Regions from separate parts of the Methylorubrum sp. GM97 genome, predicted to be linked through region 3. Evidence: predicted binding sites of a transcription regulator. Region 3 holds the regulator's gene; each other region holds the start of a gene.

Region 1 (6,766 bases), 2.2 Mb from region 3:
CAAACGCAAGATGGTTCGGTGCTTACGGGCTCGTACGGGACGGGGCAAGAGATGCTGGCAGAGTAGGCCCCCGGCCGGCGCCGCTCGGTGCGTTTCAGCTCTCGGCGAGCGCGGGAGACGCGGCCGGAAAGGCTCCGGCTTGGGGCAAGCGATCTTGGGGCAGACGGTCGTGCCGCGCCAAGGCGTCGGCGACCTCGCTGATACGGCGGCGCAACTCGGCGGTGTCGTCGCTCCCGCGTGCAGCCAGCGCCGCCTGAGCTGCCGTCAATTCCGCGCGCAGCGCCTCGATCTCGGCCGCCGTGGAGGCTGGCCCGACGGTCTCGCCCTCGGCGCCCGATGGCACCGTCGCGGCCTGCATCCGGCGCGTCGCCTTGAGATCATCGAGGATCGCGCGGTGGGCCTCTTCCAGGGCGTGCAGGGTGGCGAGCCCGGTCTCGCCCTCGGCCCGCGCCGAGGCGAGGTCCCGGTCGAGCCCGGCGATGCGCTCGAGGGCGCGGGCCACCTCAGCCTCGCTGCGGATCCGGGCGGCGACCGCAGCCTCGGTCTCCATGGTGCGGGTCCCGATGGCGGCCATGTCGGCGTGGCGCCGGGCGGCGATCGCCTCGGCCTTTCGCTCCAGCCGGCGCTGCACGACGGCGAACTCCGCGCGCAGATGGTCGCGCTCGGCCACAACCTCGGACACGCTCACCGGCAGGGTCGCCTCGATCCGCCGTCGCGCGAGACGGCTGGCGCGGGCGCTCACGGTCGGCAGGATCGTCAGGGCGCACAGGCTCGCCAGGAGGAAGCCGAGCCCGAAGATCATCACGGTCTCGATCACGAAGGGGCCCTCACGCCGCCTCGGCCGGGCAGGTCCGGCCGCTGCGTCTTTTGCCCGTCTTGCCCGCGCGGAGGCAAGCGCCGTGTCTTCCCTCCGGCCTCAAGCGTCGGCGACCGCACCCGCGGGCGCTTGTCGCAGAGGGCACCCAGCCCGCCCTCTCCGGGCGATTGCGCGGCGTCAGGCGGTGGCCCAAATCGTTCGGGAAACGATCAGAACGGGTTCCAGGTCGGGCGGCCGGTGAATTTCAGGTAGCCGATATTGATGCCGAGCCGGGCGCCGACGCCGGAGCGGATCGGCACCACGATGATGCCGCCGTCGGTCACCGCCGTCATGCCGAAGCCGCCGATGAAGTAGGCCGAGCCGTCGACGCCGCCGAAGCGGCGGTAGAGGTCGCGCACGGCGGGCAGGTTGTAGACGAGCATCATGGTGCGCGCGCCGTCGCCGCCGACATCGAAGCCGAGCGTCGGCCCCTGCCAGTAGATCCGGCGCTGCCCGGCATTGCGGGTATAGAGCGTGCCTTCGCCGAAGCGCAGGCCGCCGACGATGGCGCCGGACGCCTCCTGCCCGAGGATGTAGCCGTTGGGCTCGCCCCAGCGCCGGGTCGCCTCCTCGACGGTGAGCGCGAGGCCGCGGGACACGCTGCCGAAGAAGCGGTGCCCGTTCTCGACCACCTCGGCGGCGCGGAACGAGTCCGGGCGCACGCCGTCGTCCTGATAGGCCAGAGCGGGGACGGCCCCGGCCAGGAGGCCGCCGGACAGCCCGGCCGAGAGGCCGAGCAGGGCGGCGCGGCGGGTCGTGCCCCCCGTTCGGATGGGATCGTGCGGCATGTCGGTCTCCCTACCGGCTCCCTTGCCCGCCCCTATGCCCGCCCGGGCTTGCCCGGCGCGCAGGCGCTTCCCTCGGCGGAAGCGGCATCGGATCGAGGCACGCAGGGAGCGCGCAGTCTCGAGATCGATCAAGTCAAGTTTGGGTTAACGGGCGGTTAAGCGGGCGGGTCATGCGGATGATAGGAGAAGCCTGATCCGGTCCCACGGCTCTCGCCAAAGGGCACAGCGCATGGTCGCGAGGGCTTCCGAGGACCCGACTCGGCTGACCGTCGGCTTCCGAGTTTCCCTGGACGGCCGTGGCTGCGGGGGGAGGGGAGACACGACGGCACCGGCAAGGATCCCACCGGCAACCCGTCACGCGTCCGAGATGCCGCGCGCGGCCTCGAACCGTCCCGTGAAGCTGAGCCTGTGGTGCGGGCTGCGGCCTTGCGCGGTGAGGCCGGCGAGGTGGGCGGCGGTGCCGTAGCCGGCATTGCGCTCCCAGGCATAGGCCGGGTGGCGCGGGGCGAGCCGACGCATGATCTCATCGCGAAACGTCTTGGCGACAATGGAGGCGGCGGCGATCTGCGGCACGAGGCGGTCGCCGCCGATCACCGCGCGGCAGCCCTGCGTCAGGCCGGGAATCGGATCGCGCCCGTCCACCAGCACGGTCGCGTCGAGGCCAAGGCCCAGGACCGCCCGGCGCATGGCGTCGAGGGTCGCCCCGCGCACGTTCACCCGGTCCACCAGCGCCCGCGAGCCTGCCGCGAGCGAAACCCGCGCATGCGCCCGGATCAGCGGGGTCAGCGCCTCGCGCGCGGCACGGTCGAGGCGCTTGCTGTCGTCGAGCCGGGCCAGGATCTCCGGCGGGAAGGCGACGGGGTCGAACCACACGGCCGCCACCATCACCGGACCGCACAGGGCACCGCGCCCGACCTCGTCGCAGCCGATCACCGCCGGATAGGTGGCAGCAAGCGCAGGATCGAACGGGCGCGGGGCTTTGACGGATTTCGGTCGAGGGGCCATGGCGCGGACCCTGGCATCCCCACGCTCCCCCGTCATCCCGGGGCGGGTCAAAACCCCGCGGACAAGGGCGTGCCCCGGCCATGAAACCGGCGGCATCCGATCGATCCCGCGGGAATGCCGGCCCCGCTCAGCCGGGGCGCGGCAGCGGGGCGCTGCTCGGATGGCGGGCGGAGCGCTGAACCGATCCGAGCGCGTGGGCCGTCGCGATGTTGTCGTAGAACTGGCGCGCGCTCTCGGCCCAGGTGTAGCGCATCGCCTCCGCCCGGCAGCGCTCCCGCGGAATCGCGAGCGCGGCGAGTGCGGCCGCGCGCAGATCCGCATCGAGGGCGCCCGCGCCGGTGCCGCCGATCACGTCGAGGGGGCCGGTCACGGGATAGGCCGCCACCGGCAGGCCCGAGGCGAGCGCTTCGAGCAGCACGATGCCGAAGGTGTCGGTCAGGCTCGGGAACACGAAGGCGTCGGCACGCGCGTAGACCCGCGCCAGCGCCTCGCCGGTCAGCGCGCCGAGGAAGTGCGCGTCCGGCGCCAGCGCCTGGAGCCGCGCCCGGTCCGGCCCGTCGCCGACCACGACCTTGGAGCCCGGCAGGTCGAGGCTGAGAAAGGCGGCAAGGTTCTTCTCGACCGCGAGCCGGCCGACCGAGAGGAAGATCGGCCGCGGCAGATCGGGAAACGGGTTCGCCCCGTCGTCGCCGTCACGGGGGCGGAAGAGGTCAGTGTCGACGCCGCGGGTCCAGCGCATCAGGTGGGTGAAGCCGCGCCCCGCCAGCTCCCGTTCGAGGGAGGGCGTGCTGACCATGGTGCCGCTCGCCGCGGCGTGGAAGCGGCGCAGCCACGCATAGCTCCAGGCCTCCGGCACCGGCGCGCGGGCGGCGAGATATTCGGGAAAGCGGGTGTGGTAGCTCGTGGTGAAGGCCTGCCCCCGCGACAGGCAGGCGGCGCGCACTGCGTGGCCGATCGGCCCTTCCGTGGCGATGTGCACATGGGTCGGCGCGAGCCGCTCCCAGCGCGACATCACCCGGCCGCGGGTGACCAGCGAGAGCCGGATCTCGCGGTAGCCCGGCATCGGCAGGGAGGGGAAGTCGGCCGGCGTCAGCATCAGCGGCTCGACGCCGAGGCCGGCGGCGGCCTCGGCCATGCGCTCGACGGAGCGCACCACACCGTTGACCTGCGGGTGCCACGCATCGGTGGCGAGCAGCAGCCTCATGCGGGTCTCGTCTGTCCGTGAGGGGCGGGGCTCTAGGCGACGGCGCGGCGGATCTCGGGCTCGAAGGACTCGGCCCCGCGGCGCTCGCGCAGCAGGGTCGGGTAGTGCAGCACCTCCATGCGGCCGTCGTAATGCTCGACGATGCCGGTGCAGGACTCCACCCAATCGCCGGTGTTGAGGTAGATCAGCCCCTCGACCTCGCGGTGGGCCGCATGGTGGATGTGGCCGCAGATCACCCCGTCCGCGCCCTGGCGCCGGGCTTCCGTGGCGAGGAAGGTCTCGAACTGCCCGATGAAGTTGACCGCGTTCTTCACCTTGAGCTTCGCCCAGGCCGAGAGCGACCAGTAGGCGAGGCCGAGCCGGCGCCGTATCCGGTTGACCACGGTGTTGACCGCGAGCGCCGTGGTGTAGGCCCAGTCGCCCAGATGCGCGAGCCACTTGGAGTGGCGCACCACCATGTCGAATTGGTCGCCGTGGATGACGAGGTAGCGCTTGCCGTCGGCCGCGACGTGGATCCGGCTGTCGGCGATCTCGATGCCGCCGAAGGTCATGCCGATATAGTCGCGCAGGAACTCGTCGTGGTTGCCGGGCACGTAGACGACGTGAGCCCCTTTGCGCACCTTGCGCAGCAGCTTCTGCACCACGTCGTTATGCGCCTGCGGCCAGTACCAGCCCGAGCGGAGCTGCCAGCCGTCGACGATGTCGCCCACGAGGTAGATCGTGTCGGCATCGACGTCACGCAGGAAGTCGAGCAACAGGGCCGCCTGGCAGCCCTTGGTGCCGAGATGCAGATCGGACAGGAAGAGCGTCCGAACGCGGATGGTCGATTCCGGATCCTGTGACACTGGCGCCCTCGGCTCTTCACAACCGCACCGCGACGGGGAAGAGCCAAATCGCATTCCGATCTCAGTTTGATGACGGCGGGGTGCATCGTTCTGCCCCGCTTCGGCGCTTTGGGCGGTCTCCCCGATTTCCGGCACCGCGCCCGCCCACGGCTTCCCGCAGACCCTGCCCGCGGCCGGTGCATACGAAAATCTTTTTGTTTTTCAGTTCAGTTTTTTCCGTTTTCCATTCCCCGGCGGGGAGGCATAACGGCAGCCAAGGTCATCCGCCGCGCGTACCCCGGCATGCGCAGCAGCACCCGGCAGAGGTGTGGGAATGGCCGCGATGGATGGGAGCGCTGGACACGCAGCAGGAGCGCGCTTGAATGCGGCGCCGGGCTGACGCATCGAGGGTTCGGTCCTTTGGAGGCGACCGGCGCGGCTGCACGCGCCGCGACGCGGGCGGCACGACGGCCGCTTCGCCGCTCCGGGACGGTCAACGATCCGACATCGCAGAGGTACGGTCCCGGTCGGCGGAAGGCCTTTTGCGCGCGGCTTTGCGCTGGGACCGGCGGTGGGACTGAACGACGTTTCGCGGCGGGCTTGCGCTCGCCATCAGGATCGGGCGGGATCGCGGCCGCGAAGGGCCGCTCTGCTCAGAACGACTTAATTGGAGGAAATTCTCATGGCGGCAACGAGACGTCCGGGACGCAACCACCTGTTCGTTCCCGGCCCGACCAACATCCCGGACCGGGTGATGCGCGCCATGATGGTGCAGTCCGAGGATCACCGCTCGGTCGATTTCCCGTCGCTGACGAAGCCGCTGTTCGAGGACACCAAGAAGGTGTTCGGCTCGACCGAAGGCACGATCTTCCTGTTCCCGGCCTCCGGCACGGGCATCTGGGAATCGGCGCTGTCCAACACGCTCGCCCGCGGCGACAAGGTGCTGGCCGCCCGCTTCGGCCAGTTCAGCCATCTCTGGATCGACATGGCCCAGCGCCTCGGCCTGGACGTCGTCGTCCAGGAGGAGGAGTGGGGCACCGGCGCCAAGCCCGAGAAGATCGAGGAGGCCCTGCGCGCCGACAAGAACCATGAGATCAAGGCCGTCATGGTGGTCCATAACGAGACCGCGACCGGCGTGACCTCCAACATCGGCGCCGTGCGCAAGGCGATCGACGCCGCCGGCCACCCGGCCCTGCTGTTCGTCGACGGCGTGTCCTCCATCGGCTCGCTGCCCTTCAAGGCCGACGAGTGGAAGGTCGACTGCGCCATCGCCGGCTCCCAGAAGGGCCTGATGCTGCCCGCCGGCCTCGGCGTGATTTGCGTCAGCCAGAAGGCGCTCAAGGCCGCCGAGGGCCAGTCCGGCCGCAACGACCGGCTCGCCCGCGTCTACTTCGACTGGGAAGACCAGAAGAAGCAGAACCCGACCGGCTACTTCCCCTACACCCCGCCGCTGCCGCTGCTCTACGGCCTGCGCGAGGCGCTCGCCTGCCTGTTCGAGGAAGGCCTGGAGAACGTCTACCACCGCCACGCCGTGCTCGGTGAGGCGACCCGTCAGGCCGTCGCGGCCTGGGGCCTGAAGACCTGCGCCAAGTCGCCGGAGTGGAACTCCGACACCGTCACCGCCATCCTGGCGCCCGAGGGTGTGGACGCGGCCAAGATCATCAAGCACGCCTATGTGCGCTACAACCTCGCGCTCGGCGCCGGCCTGTCCCAGGTCGCGGGCAAGGTGTTCCGCATCGGCCACGTCGGCGACCTGAACGAACTCTCGCTGCTCGGCGCCATCGCCGGTGCCGAGATGTCGCTCATCGACAACGGCGTGAAGGTGACCCCCGGTTCGGGTGTTGCGGCTGCCTCCAGCTACCTGCGCGAGAACCCGCTCGCCAAGGCTTGATCTTGGGGCCTCATTCTTTGGCCTGATTTTTGGGGGCGACGCCGGTTCCAACGGCGCCGCTTCCGCTACATGAGAAAGGCGCCCCGTGGAACGTCCGGCTTGCCGGCGTTCCGCGGGAGACGCTTCGAGACAGGTGAGGAAACGGGGCCGGCGTCGGTACCTCATGAAACTCCCGGTCACCGACCGTTCTCGCTCCGG
Region 2 (6,766 bases), 1.4 Mb from region 3:
TCATCACAAGCAGGCCGGAGAGGGGCTGCGCCGCATGGGCCGCGCGCACCAGCGCGGGGGTCGGGGCGTAGCGGTCCTCCGCACGCAGGGTCAGCGGCTGCGGGATCAGGTCGAGGGCGCGCAGGATGCCGTCATAGGCCGGGTAGCCGGGGCGCGGCACGCCGATCCGGGCGCCCGCATCGAACAGGGCGAGGAAGGCCAGCACGAAGCCCGCCGAGGAGCCCGTCGTCACCACCACCCGCTCCGGCGAGAGGCTGACGCCGTAGGTCTCGGCGTAGTGCCGGGCGATGCGCTCGCGGAGGCGCGGAAGCCCGAGCGCTTCGGTGTAGGGGATGCGCCCGTCGGCGAGCGCTCCTTGCGCCGCCGCGATCACCGCGCGGGGCGCCGGGGCCGAGGGCTGGCCGACCTCCATGTGCACGACGCCCTCCCCGCGCCGCTCCTGGGCGCCGGCGGCAGCCATCACGTCCATCGCCAGGAAGGGCGCCACGGCCTGGGCGCGGCGCGAGAGGGCGGGATCGGGGCTCAAAGGCGAGGCTCCTCACGGGAGAGGCGGGACCCCGGTCAGGTAGACCCTGCCGGCGCCCCGCTCAACCGCGGGAGGCGCCTACCAGGTGAGCTGCGCCCGGCCGATGAAGAGGTCGGCGTCGACGGTGCGGCGGCCGAAGTTCAGCGATTCCGCCGACGGTTCGGCATGCGAGCGGATGTAGTCGAAGACGAAGCGGATGTTAGGCTCGGGATACCAGTTCGCGCCCGCGGTGAAGTCGTGCTCGACGCCGCCGCGCACCTCACGGGATTCGAGGTCGATGGCGCTGTAACGGACCCCGAGTTCGAACAGGCCCGTGCCGCCGCGGCTGACCCGCTGGCGTTCCTCGACGGTGACGCCGGTGAAGACGCCGTAGTCGCTGCCGTAGGTCGGCACGACCCGGTAGGGCCGGCCCTTGTCGTTGAGCACCACTGAGGCCTGGATGTAGCCGCCCTGGAACAGCAGCGGCGGGCGTCCGTCGCGGCGCTCGATATCGGTGAGGATGTACTCGCCCTGGAGCCGGAACGGACCCTGCTGCCATGCCGCCTCGACGCCGACCCGGCCGATCGCCGTGGCGTCGCGGATTGTCCGGGTGTTGGCGAGCGGGCGGGCGAACAGGAACGCCTCCGAGCGGCTCGACAGGCTGAGGCTGCTGTCGTCGTCGCCGAGCGTCCGGTAGCTGCCGGCGAGGCCGAGATGCAGCACGTCGTTCTTGTTCTCGGAGAGCCACGGCGTGTAGGTTAGGCGGCTGGTCGAGGCGATCCCGTTGTTCTGCAGGCCGGTGTTGATGTTGCCGCCGAACACGCCCGTCACCGCGGTCCAGTTGGCGCCGTGGGTACCGATGGCGGAGCCGAAGTTGCGCGCCGGGGCGAAGGCGTCGGCCTGGGAGCGCTCGGTGAACTGGCTGACATTGTCGCTGATGAGCTGATCGAGGCTGAACGGCTCCTTGAAGTTGCCCTGGGTGATGATGACGTCCTGAAAACCCTTGTAGGCGACGATGGCGTCGCTCACCGGCACGCGCCGCTCGTTGAAGTCGTACTGGAAGGCGAATTCGAAGTCCTTGAGGCTGTAATAGGTCTCGATCCAGGCCCGGCGGATCGCCGCCGGCTCCTCGAACACCGTGCCGAAGCCGCGCTGCTGCACATGGCCCGTGCCGAAATCCCCCTGGAGCCGGCCGCCGATGCGGAATGTGCTGCCGTCGTCGAGCCGGACCGTAATGCCCTTCTCGTCGAGGGTCACGGGCGGCTTGGCCTCGGCCTTCTTGCGGGACGTCTCGTCGGCCGCGGCGGGGCCCGCGGAGCAGGTCAGGATCGAGGCGAGGATCGAGACCGCGGCCAGGGCGAGGCCCGGTGCGGCGGCGGAAGCAAGGCAGCGGAGGGCGCGGCGAGGCGGCATCGGAACATCCAAGGCGGGGCAGGTCATGCTTAACCTTTGATGGTTTTGATGACCCGTGTACGACGCCTGGGATGAAAAGGCGGCCCTCGACCGCCGATACCGCGCGCTCGTTGCCGGAGGCCGCTTCAGGGCACCGTCTGCACCGCCCGGCCGAAGGCCTGCACCAGCCCACCCTCGAGCTTGCCCTGCATGCTCGACAGGATCGAGAGCGCGTCGCGGCTCGACATCGGCACCTTGTAGGGGCGCCGCTCGATCAGGGCGGCATAGATGTCGCAGATCGTCAGCAGCCGCACGGGGTCGCCGATCGCGTCGGCGCAGAGCTTGTCCGGGTAGCCCGAGCCGTCGAGCATCTCGTGATGGTGGCGCGTCACCGCGAGCGTGATCGGGTCGCAGCCGCCGGACGCCATCAGAATCTCGTGGCCGATCGGCGCGTGGGTCTGCATCACCGCCCGCTCGTCGTCGTCGAGCCGGCCGGGCTTGTTGAGCACGGCGAGCGGGATGCGCGACTTGCCCACGTCGTGCACCAGCGCGGCGCGGGTCATGAGCTGCTTGTCCGTGGCGGAGAGGCCGAGATTCTGGGCGAAGGCGGCGACGACGCCAGAGACCAGCAGGCAGTGCTGGAAGGTCACGTCGTCGTGTGCCCACACCTCGTCGAGCCAGCGCGACAGGCCGCCCTCGTGGATGGCGTCGAGCACCGGGGCGATGCCCCGCTCGACGCTCGGCAGGTCGATCGGGCCGGTCTGCGCCGATTCGAACAGGCGCGTCATCAGCGTACCCGCCCGCTCGGCCTCGCGGGTCACCACGAGGTCGGCCACCGACTTCTCGGGCCAGACCTCGCGCACCAGCGAGCCCACCACCATCCGCGGCTCGGCCAGCGCCGACAGGCACAGGGTGGCACCGAGGTTGCGCGCCTCGGTGAAGGCGGATTGCTCGTTGCCGCGGGTCAGGCAGATCAGGGGCGCGCGCGTGCGTGCGGGGCGGCTCGCCAGCAAGCGCAGGCAGCGCTTGGCTTCGGGGCGGCTCAGGGTGATGTCGGCGATCACACCGCGGAAGGGGCCGATCCGGGCCCAGGTTTCGTCGGTGCCCACGACCCGGCACTCGGCGACCGCGCGCACGGCATCCACCAGGGACTGGCTTCGATCCGGGCGGTCGCTCAGCACGACGATCACGCTGCCCTCCCCGTTCCGGCCGAATCGTTGCTTGCCTGGAACTTGAGGTGCATCATTTAGCAAATCGCTAAAATCGAACGACTTTCGGTTGCGCGGCCGGACGGGGCGGTCGCCGCGAAATCGCCGCAGCCCGGGAGCAGGTAACGGCGCGAGACCCTTCAGGGGGCTCCCGTCCGGATCAGATTCGGGTCGGCGCGGCGGATGCGCCGTGCCATAGTTTCGTCGGCGGGGCCGGTGTGAACGCCGTGTCGCTGGTCCCGGCCGGGATGTCGTCCCCGACATGCATTTCGAGGTATCGATGAAGCTCTTCCGCTCCGTTTCCGTCTTCGCCCTCGCCGGCGGGCTTGCGCTCGGTGCGGCCGTCGGCGCCCGCGCGGAGGATGCCGCCCCCTTCACCGACGCCCAGCGCAAGGCGATCGAGGGGATCGTCAAGGACTACCTCGTCAAGAATCCGGACGTGCTGCAGGAGGCGATCGCCGAGGGTGAGCGCCGCGCCCAAGAGACGCAGAAGCTCGCCCAGGCCGCCGCGCTGAAGGAGTCGCGCGAGGCGCTGACGAACTCGCCCTACGGCATCGTCGCCGGCAACCCGAACGGCGACGTCACCGTGGTCGAGTTCTTCGACTACAATTGCGGCTATTGCCGCAAGGCGTTCACCGACGTGCAGACCCTGATCAAGTCTGATCCGAAGCTGCGCGTGGTGCTCAAGGACTTCCCCGTGCTCGGCGCCGAGTCGCTGGAGGCGAGCCGGATCGCGCTCGCGGCCAAGCTCCAGCTCAAGCCGGAGAAGATGTTCGACTTCCACGCCAAGCTGCTCGAGACCAAGGGCCGCATCAACGGCGAGCGGGCGATCGCGGTGGCCAAGGAATTCGGTGCCGACGTGGAGCGCCTGAAGAAGGACGCGCAGGGGCCGGAGGTAAAGGCCGCACTCACCGAGAACGTGGGCCTCGGCGATAAGCTCAGCCTCTCGGGCACCCCCGCCTTCGTCATCGGCGACGAGATCCTGCCCGGCGCGGTTGGCGTCGAGCCGATGCGCAAGACCATCAGCGACATCCGCCAGTGCGGCCACGCGAGCTGCTGAGCCGCTGCTCTCGACGGAAAGAACAAGGGCCCGGTGCGGATCGACCGCACCGGGCCCTTCTTCGTTCAGGCCGCCGCGGCGCGGGGATCGCTTTGGAGCGGGCGCTCGCCGCGGATGCCGGTCTCGTTGCCGGTCTCGGGCCGTGCCTGGCCACCGGGATAGGGCGGATCGGGATTCACCCATTCCGCCCGCTGGCGTGGCAGGGCGCTGGGATGCTCCTTCTGCAGGAAGCCGATCATCTTCTCGCGCACCTCGCAGCGTAGATCCCAGGTCTGCGGCGCGTTGCGGGCGCTCACCAGCATCCGCAGCTCGATCACGCCCTCCCGCGCGTCCGAGACTTGCAGGTTGACCACGTTGCCGTCCCAGAGCCGGGACGCCCCGGCGATCCGCCGCAATTCCTTGCGCATCGCCTCGATCGGCGCCCGGTGATCGACGTAAAGGAACACCGAGCCGATCAGCGAAGCGCCCTCGCGGGTCCAGTTCTGGAACGGTTTCTGGATGAAGTAGGTCAGCGGCAGGACGAGGCGGCGCCAGTCCCACAGCCGCACGACGACGTAGGTCGCGTTGATCTCCTCGACCCAGCCCCACTCGTTCTCGACGATGACCGCGTCCTCGATCCGGATCGGCTGGGTGATGGCGATCTGGATGCCCGCCACGAGGTTGGAGAGCACCGGCTGCATCGCCAGCCCGAGGATCAGCCCGGCCGCGCCCGCCGAGGCGAGCAGGCTCACCCCGTATTGCCGCACCGGCTCGAAGGTCATCAGCGCGATGGCGATGGTAACGATGGCCACCAGCGTCAGCGCCGCCCGCTCGAGGATGCGCATCTGCGTGAAGTGCTTGCGGGCGAGCAGGTTGTCTTCCGCATCGAGCTTGAACCGGCGCAGGTAGATCACGGTGGCGATGTGGATCGCCGTGGCGCAGGTCCAGCCCGCGAGCGTCACGAAAGCGACGAGCAGCACCTGATTGAGGACGAGCCGGATCTGCCATGTGAGCGGCGCGGTGGAGACCGCGAGCGTCAGGCTCATGACCAGCAGCGCGAGCCGGCTCGGCCCCCGGGTGCGGGACACTAGCGAGCGCCAGAACAGGCTCTTCCCGCTCACCGCCCTCTGCGCGAAGCGATAGGCCACCCCATGCAGAGGCAGCACCAGCGCGCAGCAGCCGGCCACCAGGATCGGGCTCGCCACCCACCAGGGCCATTGGACGATCCAACCGATCAGCTCGTCGAAGAATGCGTGGGCTTGCGCCATCGATATCCTCTCGCGGCCGATCCTGCCGGCGAAGGATGCGAGCCGGGCGAGGCCCCCGCGTCGCCGAGGTCCCTTCGCCCGAGATCCCTTCGCCGGAAGGACCACACCGGGGGCAATGATCGCTGGCGGACACAGTTCCGCACTGCACAATAGCCCGGAAATCCGCTCCGGCCGGGCGCAGTTTTCTGCCTGAAGTATCCTCCGTGAAGCCTGCCGGCGCCCTCGCGTCGAGGGTGACGGCGCGAGGTTTCACGAGCCGTTGCAACAGGCCGAACGGCTCTTCCGGAGCCTCGCGCGAGGCCGGTACGGCCCGCGGCCGCCGGTGATCGGCGACCCGGACGCCCATGCCGCGATCGCGAAGATCTGGGACGTGCGGCGCTGCCTCGCCCTCATCGGGCGCCCGATTCCCAGCGCGGACGACCGCCCGCTGTTGCGGGTCGATCGGATCGCCGACGCATGCGGCCGGGGCTGAGCCTTCAGCCCGCCGCCGGCCCGCTGTCCCGCAGGGCCCGGCGCAGCACCTTGCCGACATTGGTCTTCGGCAGGCTGTCCTGGATCACGATCCGGCGGGGCACCTTGTAGCCGGTGAGGCTCGCGCGGGCATGCGCCCTGAGCGCGTCCGGCTCCACGGACGGATCGCGCAGGACCACGTGGGCGACGACCATTTCGCCGCTCTCGCCGCAGGGCGCGCCGACCACGGCGCATTCGACCACCGCCGGATGGGTGGCGAGTACGTCCTCGACCTCGTTCGGGTAGACGTTGAAGCCGGAGACGAGGATCATGTCCTTCATCCGGTCGACGATGCGGATCTGCCCGTCCGGCGTCATCACCGCCACGTCGCCGGTGCGGAAGAAGCCGTCGGCGGTCATCGCCGCCCGCGTCTCCTCCGGGCGGTTCCAGTAGCCGGCCATCACCTGGGGCCCGCGCACGCAGAGTTCGCCGGGCACGCCGAAGGGCAGCACCGTGCCGTCCTCGGCGCGGATCGTCACCTCGGTCGAGGGCAGCGGATAGCCAATCGTCCCGGTCCAGTCGGCGAGCCCGAGCGGGTTGACGCTCACCACCGGCGAGGTCTCCGACAGGCCGTAGCCTTCGAGGATGGTCTGGCCGGTGATCGCCTTCCAGCGGGCGGCTACCGCCGACTGCACCGCCATGCCGCCGCCGACCACGTACTCCACGTTTGAGAAATCGACCGTGCCGATCTTCGGGTGGTTGTTCAGCGCGTTGAACAGCGTGTTCACCCCGGCGAAGTTGGTGAAGCGGGTGCGGCTGAGCGTCTTCACGAAGCCGTCGAGATCGCGCGGGTTCGGGATCAGCAGGCAGCAGCCGCCGAGCCGGAAGAAGAACAGGAAGCAGG
Region 3 (6,766 bases):
CTCGACGTGCGCGTGGAGGAATCCCTGCGCAAGGCGGCGTTGTGGGACGAGGTGAAGGACAAGCTCAAGCAGTCCGGCACCGGCCTCTCCGGCGGCCAGCAGCAGCGCCTGTGCATCGCCCGCACCGTGGCACAGCGCCCCGAGGTCATCCTGTTCGACGAGCCGACCTCGGCCCTCGATCCGATCTCCACCGGCCGCATCGAGGAGCTGATCGAGCAGTTGCGGACCGAGTTCACGATCGTCATCGTGACGCACAACATGCAGCAGGCCGCCCGCATCTCGCAGTTCACGGCGTTCATGTATCTCGGTGAGCTGATCGAATTCGACGCGACCACGAAGATCTTCATGAACCCGGCCAAGCGGCAGACCCAGGACTACATCACCGGCCGCTTCGGCTGAGATCGGCCGCGACTGCACGACAGTCGCAGCCCCCTTGCGCCCTCGTTGAGACGCGCCCTCTTCCGCCGGACCCGTGTCCATCGCAGCTTGAGAGCGCCCTCGTCCGACCGCCTGATCGGGAAATTCGCGACATGGCCGACCATATCGTCTCCTCCTACGACACCGACCTCGAGAACCTGCGCCGCTCCATCGCTGAGATGGGCGGCGTGGCCGAGAAGATGATGACGGATGCCACCGACGCGCTGGTGCGCCGGGATACCACCCTCGCCCAGGCGGTGATCGTCGCCGACAAGCGCCTCGACCTGCTGCAGCGGGAGATCGAGGAGCGTTCGGTTCTCCTTATCGCCCGCCGTCAGCCGCTGGCCATCGACCTGCGCGAGACGATCTCCGGCATCCGCGTCTCGGGCGACCTGGAACGGATCGGCGATCTCGCCAAGAACATCGCCAAGCGCGTCGTGGCGATCAGCGATCAGGCGCAGCCGCAGAAGATCGTGCTCGGCGTCCAGCACATGAGCGACCTCGTGCAGGAACAGCTCAAGGACGTGCTCGATGCCTATGCGAGCCGCGACGTGACCGCCGCCCGCGAGGTGTGGGAGCGGGACAGCGCCATCGACGCGCTCTACAATTCACTGTTCCGGGAACTCCTCACCTACATGATGGAGGATCCGCGCAACATCTCGTTCTGTACGCACCTGCTGTTCTGCGCCAAGAACGTCGAGCGGATCGGCGATCACACCACCAACGTCGCCGAAACCATCGAATACCTCGTCACCGGCGAGACGCCGACGGCCGAGCGGCCCAAGAACGACGCTTCGAACTACGCGACGATTACGCCGAGCACCTGACACCGAAGGTTTTTCGGCGGGCGCGGCGATCAAGAAACGTCTCCGGCTCCTCTCTCGAGGGCCGGGCGTGACGGATGGAAAGACGGGCGATGACGAGTGCGCACATCCTGATCGTCGAGGACGAGGAATCGCTGACGACCCTGCTGCGCTACAATTTGGAAGCGGAGGGTTTCCAAGTCGATGTCGCGGTTCGCGGCGACGAGGCCGACCTTCGCCTGCACGAGACCACGCCCGACCTCGTACTCCTCGACTGGATGGTGCCGGGGCTCTCGGGGATCGAGCTGTGCCGGCGCATCCGTGCCCGCCGTGAGACCGAACGCCTGCCGGTCATCATGCTCACCGCCCGGGGCGAAGAGACCGACCGTGTGCGCGGCCTCTCGACCGGCGCCGACGACTACGTCGTCAAGCCGTTCTCCGTGCCGGAGTTGCTCGCCCGCGTCCGTGCGCTCCTGCGCCGCGCCAAGCCCACCCACGTCTCCGACATGCTCGTGGCCGGCGATATCGAGCTCGACCGCGTCAGCCATCGCATCCGCCGGCAGGGCCGCGAGATCCATCTCGGGCCGACCGAGTTCAAGCTGCTCGAATACCTGATGCAGAGCCCCGGCCGAGTCTTCTCGCGGGAGCAGTTGCTCGACGGCGTGTGGGGCCATGACGTCTACATCGACGAGCGCACGGTCGATGTTCATGTCGGCCGCCTGCGCAAGGCGATCAACCGCCCGCGCCAGAGCGATCCGATTCGCACCGTGCGCGGCTCCGGCTACTCGTTCGACGAGATGTTCGCCGGAGCGGAGTGATACGGTCTCCGCCTGATCGAAGGGGGAACGGTCTCGCTCAGCCCGCGCGGCGCTTGAGCCAACTCCAAATCCGCCATCCCGAATGGATCAACCGCGTTTCGGTCTGAGGGGCGGTCCTGTGAGTCGGGCAACGCCCGTCCCCACTCGGTACACGCGGGCAATCGCCCGTCATGGCGGGCGTGCCCGGCCGTCCTCTCCCGGAGGCGTTAGCGGAAACCGGCGACGCGGCGGTCGCGCTTGCGCTCGGCGGCCGGCTGATAGGCGATCTGCGCGTGCTGGGTGCAGTACGGAAGGCCTGTGATCGCGCGGCCGCCGCAGAAGCGGAAGTCCGGCGAGGTCGGGTCGCCCATCGGCCAGCGGCACATCGATTCGCGCAGATCCATGATGGTGACCCGCTCGGAAACCGCGAGGGCCACCGGCTCCGGGGCGGGCTTCTGCGGCAGCGGGAAGTCCGGTGCGGGCCTGTGTGCCACGATCGCAGGCGGCTCCGGCAGCGTCGGCTCCTCGGCGACCACGACCTCCATCTCGACCTCGGCAGCCAAGCCCTCCCGGCGACGTCCCTGCGACGCCGCACCCATCGACTTGACGCGACCGGACAGCCCGAGGCGATGCACCTTGCCGATGACGGCGTTGCGCGAGACGCCACCGATCTGCAGGGCGATCTGGCTGGCGCTCAGGCCGTCGTCCCACAGGCGACGAAGCAGCTCGACGCGCTCATCCGTCCAGCTCGGGACCGCTTCCGTCATTGTCCCCTCCACGTCGAAACATCCTTGAACGTGAGACCGGCCGGCAGCGCGGCGCTGCTGGCGCGCATGGCGACAGCAGGCATGGCCAGGGCCCGCGATCCGGCCCTGCACATGTCGGTTAACAGACGCCAAAGATGCCGTTGGCGACGCTGTGGAGACTACAGGACAGCTCGGCCGCGGAGCAAGGGTCCGCGCGTCTCACCGTCCGGTTTCCCCCGGCAATCGGGCCCGTCGGACGGTGAGACGGATCGGTTTCCGTGGTGGAGCCAGCGAATCCTCCGCCATCCGTTAACACGTTGCGTAAACTTGATCTTTTCCGAGCATCCGGATCGGGCGAGGGCCGGCTGGCCGGGGTGCCGGGCGGTTGCGCGTATCGCCGAGATGTCCGCGGTCGCGTCGGAAGCGCGATCGAAAAAGATTGTCCGGGCGGACGGGATGACTATGTGACGGACGTCGTCCGCCGGCCTGCCGCCTGTGGACAACCCACTTCAAGCGGACTTTGGGAGATCGCATGCGACTGCGCCTCGCGCCGGCCCTTTTCCTCCTTGCCGCGATGCCGGGAAACGCGATGGCCGCGGGGCCGGCCGCACCGGTTCCGAACGAGGCCGCGATCCGGCTGGCCAACCACCGCGCGGTCTACGACCTGTCGCTGGCGCGCTCCGAAGGGACGCGGGCGGTCGAGGGCGTGCGCGGGCGCATCGTCATCGATTTCTCGGGCGACGCCTGCCGCGGCTACACCATGCAGACGCGTCAGGTGACGATGCTCAATTCCGGCGAGTCCGGCGACCGCACCTCGGATCTGCGCAGCACCACCTTCGAGAACGGCGACGGCAAGAGCTTCCGCTTCCGCACCACGACCGTTCTCAACAACGCGCCCTCTCCGGCCGTCGATGGGACAGCGGAGGCGGCCGACGCGCTCAAGGTGAAGCTCAAGGAGCCCAAGCGCGACCAGTTCCAGGCCGAGGGCGCGGTCCTGTTTCCGATCCACCACATGATCCGCCTGATCGAGGCGGCCAAGGCGGGCGAGACGACGGTCTCGGCCAAGGTGTTCGACGGTTCGGATGACGGGCGCAAGGTCTACGACACGCTGGCCATCATCGGTCGCCCGAACGCGGCGCCCGCCGCCGACACCGAGCGCGACAAGCCGCTGCGCGAGGGCGACCACGGCACCATGCGCCGGTGGCCGGTGACGCTGAGCTACTTTACCGCCGGAGCGGGTGAGCGCACGCCGATCTACACCCTCACCTTCGACCTCTACGAGGATGGCGTGAGCGGGCGGCTGCACCTCGATTACGGGGATTTCGCCATCGACGGGAATCTGACGCGGCTCGACCTCGCCAAAGCCGACCCGAAGGCCGATCCCACCTGCAAGAAGTAGTCGCCGCGCCTCAGGTCCGGCGACGCTCCGGCTCGCCGGTGAAGACGAGCCCGCGCTGAATCGCGGCGCTGCCGAACTTTTCCCGCAGCCGGTCGAGCGCCGCCTCACGGCGGGCGACGCGCTCGATACCCTGATCGGCGAGATCGCCGCGGTCGGCGTGGATCGCGCCGCAGAGATCGCCGCCGCCAATGCCGATCAGCCGGAAGGCCGTGCCGTCGCAGGCCGCCCGCAGCATCGGTTCGCCCTCGCGGAAGAGCCGGTCGGCGAGCTGGGTGGGTTTCAGTCCGCCGCGGGTGCGGGTGCGCAGCCGGAATCGGGCATCCTTCAGCTTCAGCGTGACGCTGCCGGCGGCGAGTTCTGCCCGCTTGAGCCGTGCCGACACCTTTTCGCAGAGCTGCCAGAGGATCGGCCGCAGATCCTCGAACCGGGTGAGATCGGTCGAGAAGGTCGTCTCAGACGAGACGCTCTTGGCCTCCCGGGTCGGGCGCACCGGCCGACGGTCCCGGCCGGCCGCGAGATCGATGAGACGCAGCGCATCGCGCCCGAGGGATGCCTGGAGGCGCGTCGGATCTGCCCGCGGGATGTCGCCGACGCGGTGGATGTTGAGGGCAGCGAGGCGGTTTCGCGCACTTTCGCCGATACCGGGCAGGATGCCGACCGGCTTGTCGGCGAGGAAGGTCGCGGCGTCCTCGCCCGCGATGATCGAGAAGCCGCGCGGCTTGTCGAGGTCCGAGGCGATCTTGGCCAGGAACTTGTTGTCCGACAGTCCCACCGACACGGTGATGCCGACCTCCGCCTCGACCCGTGCGGCGAAGCGGGCGAGCGTGAGCGCCGGGCTCGTCCCGTGCAGGCGCTCGGTGCCGGAGAGGTCGAGGAACGCCTCGTCGATGGAGACCGGCTCGACCAGCGGCGTCAGCGCCAGCATCATCGCCCGCACCTCGCGGCCGACGCGGGCGTACTTCTCCATATCCGGCCGCAGCACGGTGGCATCGGGGCAGCGCTTCAACGCCTCGAACATCGGCATCGCCGAGCGCACGCCGGAGATCCGGGCGAGATAGCAGGCGGTGGAGACGACGCCGCGCTTGCCTCCGCCGATGATGAGCGGCTTGTCGCGCAAAGACGGGTCGTCGCGCTTCTCGATCGCCGCGTAGAAGGCGTCGCAATCGACGTGGGCGATGCTCAAGGCGTCGCGGGCCGCGTGCGTGAGCAGGCGTGGCGAGCCGCATCCGCGGCAGCGCAGGGCGCCCTCGACTTGCATCGTCAGACAATCGCGGCAGAAGGGTCTCACGTCGAAAACCTCGCCCGGCCTTTGCCGGGCTGATGCGGGCGAGACAGGTTGTACGAATGTCCGGAGCCGCCGACCAGGGTTCTCCCGCGCACCATCCCACGCCAAATCCCGATGCCGCTCCCCTGCGCATCCTCGTCCTCGGCGGGACCACCGAGGCCAGCGCGCTCGTCGCCCTTCTGGCGCGCGAGCCGGATGTCTCGGTGACGCTGTCGCTGGCCGGCCGCACCGCCGCGCCGCGGCCCGAACCGGTGCCGACTCGTATGGGCGGGTTCGGCGGTGCGGAGGGGCTGGCGCGGTGGATTGCCGGGAGCGGCATCGAGGCGGTGATCGACGCGACCCACCCCTTCGCCGCGCGGATCTCGGCCAATGCGGCCGAGGCCTGCAGGGCTGTGGCGGTGCCGCTCCTCGCGGTGCGCCGCCCGGCCTGGGAGCGTCAGCCCGGCGACGACTGGATCGCGGCGGCGAACGTGCCGGCCTGTCTCGACGCGCTCGGGGCCGCACCGAGAACGGTATTTCTCACCATCGGCCGGCAGGAACTGGCCGCCTTCGCCCGCGCGCCGCAGCACGCTTATGTCGTGCGCACCATCGATCCGGTCGGCGACGCGCTGCCGGTGCCCAACCTCGTCACCGTCAGCGCCCGTGGCCCGTTCACGCTCGCGGATGAGATCTGCTTCATGCGCGAGGCGCGAATCGAGGTGCTGGTGACGAAGAATTCCGGCGGCGCCGCGACCTATCCGAAGATCGAGGCCGCGCGTCGGCTCGGGCTTCCCGTGGTGATCGTCGACCGCCCTGCCCTGCCGGATGTGCCCGCCATCCCCGATGCCGTGGGCGCGCTTTCCTGGCTGATGGCACGGCGCAGCGAGCGCAGAGCGCCGTAAATCGGCTCGACGCCGCCCGGCCCCGATGCCATGGCAGCGTGATGCCCGCGCCTCGACCAAAGAACCGCCTATGACCCGCGCCCTGATGATCCAGGGGACCGGGTCCGATGTCGGCAAGTCGCTTCTGGTGGCCGGGCTTGCCCGTGCCTTCACCCGGCGCGGCCTGACGGTGCGTCCGTTCAAGCCGCAGAACATGTCGAACAACGCCGCCGTCACTGCCGATGGCGGCGAGATCGGCCGGGCCCAGGCGCTCCAGGCTCGCGCCGCGCGGGTCGCGCCCTCGGTCCACATGAACCCGGTGCTCCTGAAGCCGCAGAGCGAAGTCGGCGCGCAGGTGGTGGTGCAGGGGCGGATGATCGGCACGGCGCGGGCGCGGGAGTACCAAGCCTGGAAGCCGCGCCTGATGGCGTCCGTGCTCGACAGCTTCGCGCGGCTGCG

The links. The regulator PhoB, encoded in region 3, activates phosphate uptake and scavenging genes when phosphate is short. The targets are predictions, from matches to a motif close to TGTCATNNANCTGTCAT.
Region 1: MSPGM_RS09355 (UDP-2,3-diacylglucosamine diphosphatase) is a predicted target of PhoB. The motif match lies at 4,757-4,773, and genes of this name have one in related genera.
Region 2: MSPGM_RS18380 (OprO/OprP family phosphate-selective porin) is a predicted target of PhoB. The motif match lies at 1,967-1,983, and genes of this name have one in related genera.

Annotation. Positions count from the first base shown of each region.
Region 1 is NZ_AP025942.1:1,994,391-2,001,156, forward strand. It holds gene MSPGM_RS09335 (hypothetical protein) at 95-802, opposite strand; gene MSPGM_RS09340 (DUF1134 domain-containing protein) at 1,027-1,644, opposite strand; gene MSPGM_RS09345 (ribonuclease HII) at 1,999-2,649, opposite strand; gene MSPGM_RS09350 (glycosyltransferase family 4 protein) at 2,777-3,853, opposite strand; gene MSPGM_RS09355 (UDP-2,3-diacylglucosamine diphosphatase) at 3,886-4,698, opposite strand; gene MSPGM_RS09360 (aminotransferase class V-fold PLP-dependent enzyme) at 5,360-6,568, shown strand.
Region 2 is NZ_AP025942.1:3,919,803-3,926,568, reverse strand. It holds gene MSPGM_RS18385 (pyridoxal phosphate-dependent aminotransferase) at 1-526, opposite strand, end outside; gene MSPGM_RS18380 (OprO/OprP family phosphate-selective porin) at 605-1,918, opposite strand; gene MSPGM_RS18375 (HD-GYP domain-containing protein) at 2,044-3,087, opposite strand; gene MSPGM_RS18370 (DsbA family protein) at 3,386-4,165, shown strand; gene MSPGM_RS18365 (mechanosensitive ion channel family protein) at 4,231-5,412, opposite strand; gene MSPGM_RS18360 (hypothetical protein) at 5,735-5,884, shown strand; gene MSPGM_RS18355 (AMP-binding protein) at 5,889-6,766, opposite strand, start outside.
Region 3 is NZ_AP025942.1:5,273,062-5,279,827, forward strand. It holds gene pstB (phosphate ABC transporter ATP-binding protein PstB) at 1-399, shown strand, start outside; gene phoU (phosphate signaling complex protein PhoU) at 531-1,244, shown strand; gene phoB (phosphate regulon transcriptional regulator PhoB) at 1,334-2,038, shown strand; gene MSPGM_RS24435 (GcrA family cell cycle regulator) at 2,245-2,784, opposite strand; gene MSPGM_RS24440 (cell envelope integrity EipB family protein) at 3,296-4,162, shown strand; gene MSPGM_RS24445 (DNA polymerase IV) at 4,173-5,450, opposite strand; gene MSPGM_RS24450 (cobalt-precorrin-6A reductase) at 5,507-6,328, shown strand; gene MSPGM_RS24455 (cobyric acid synthase) at 6,399-6,766, shown strand, end outside.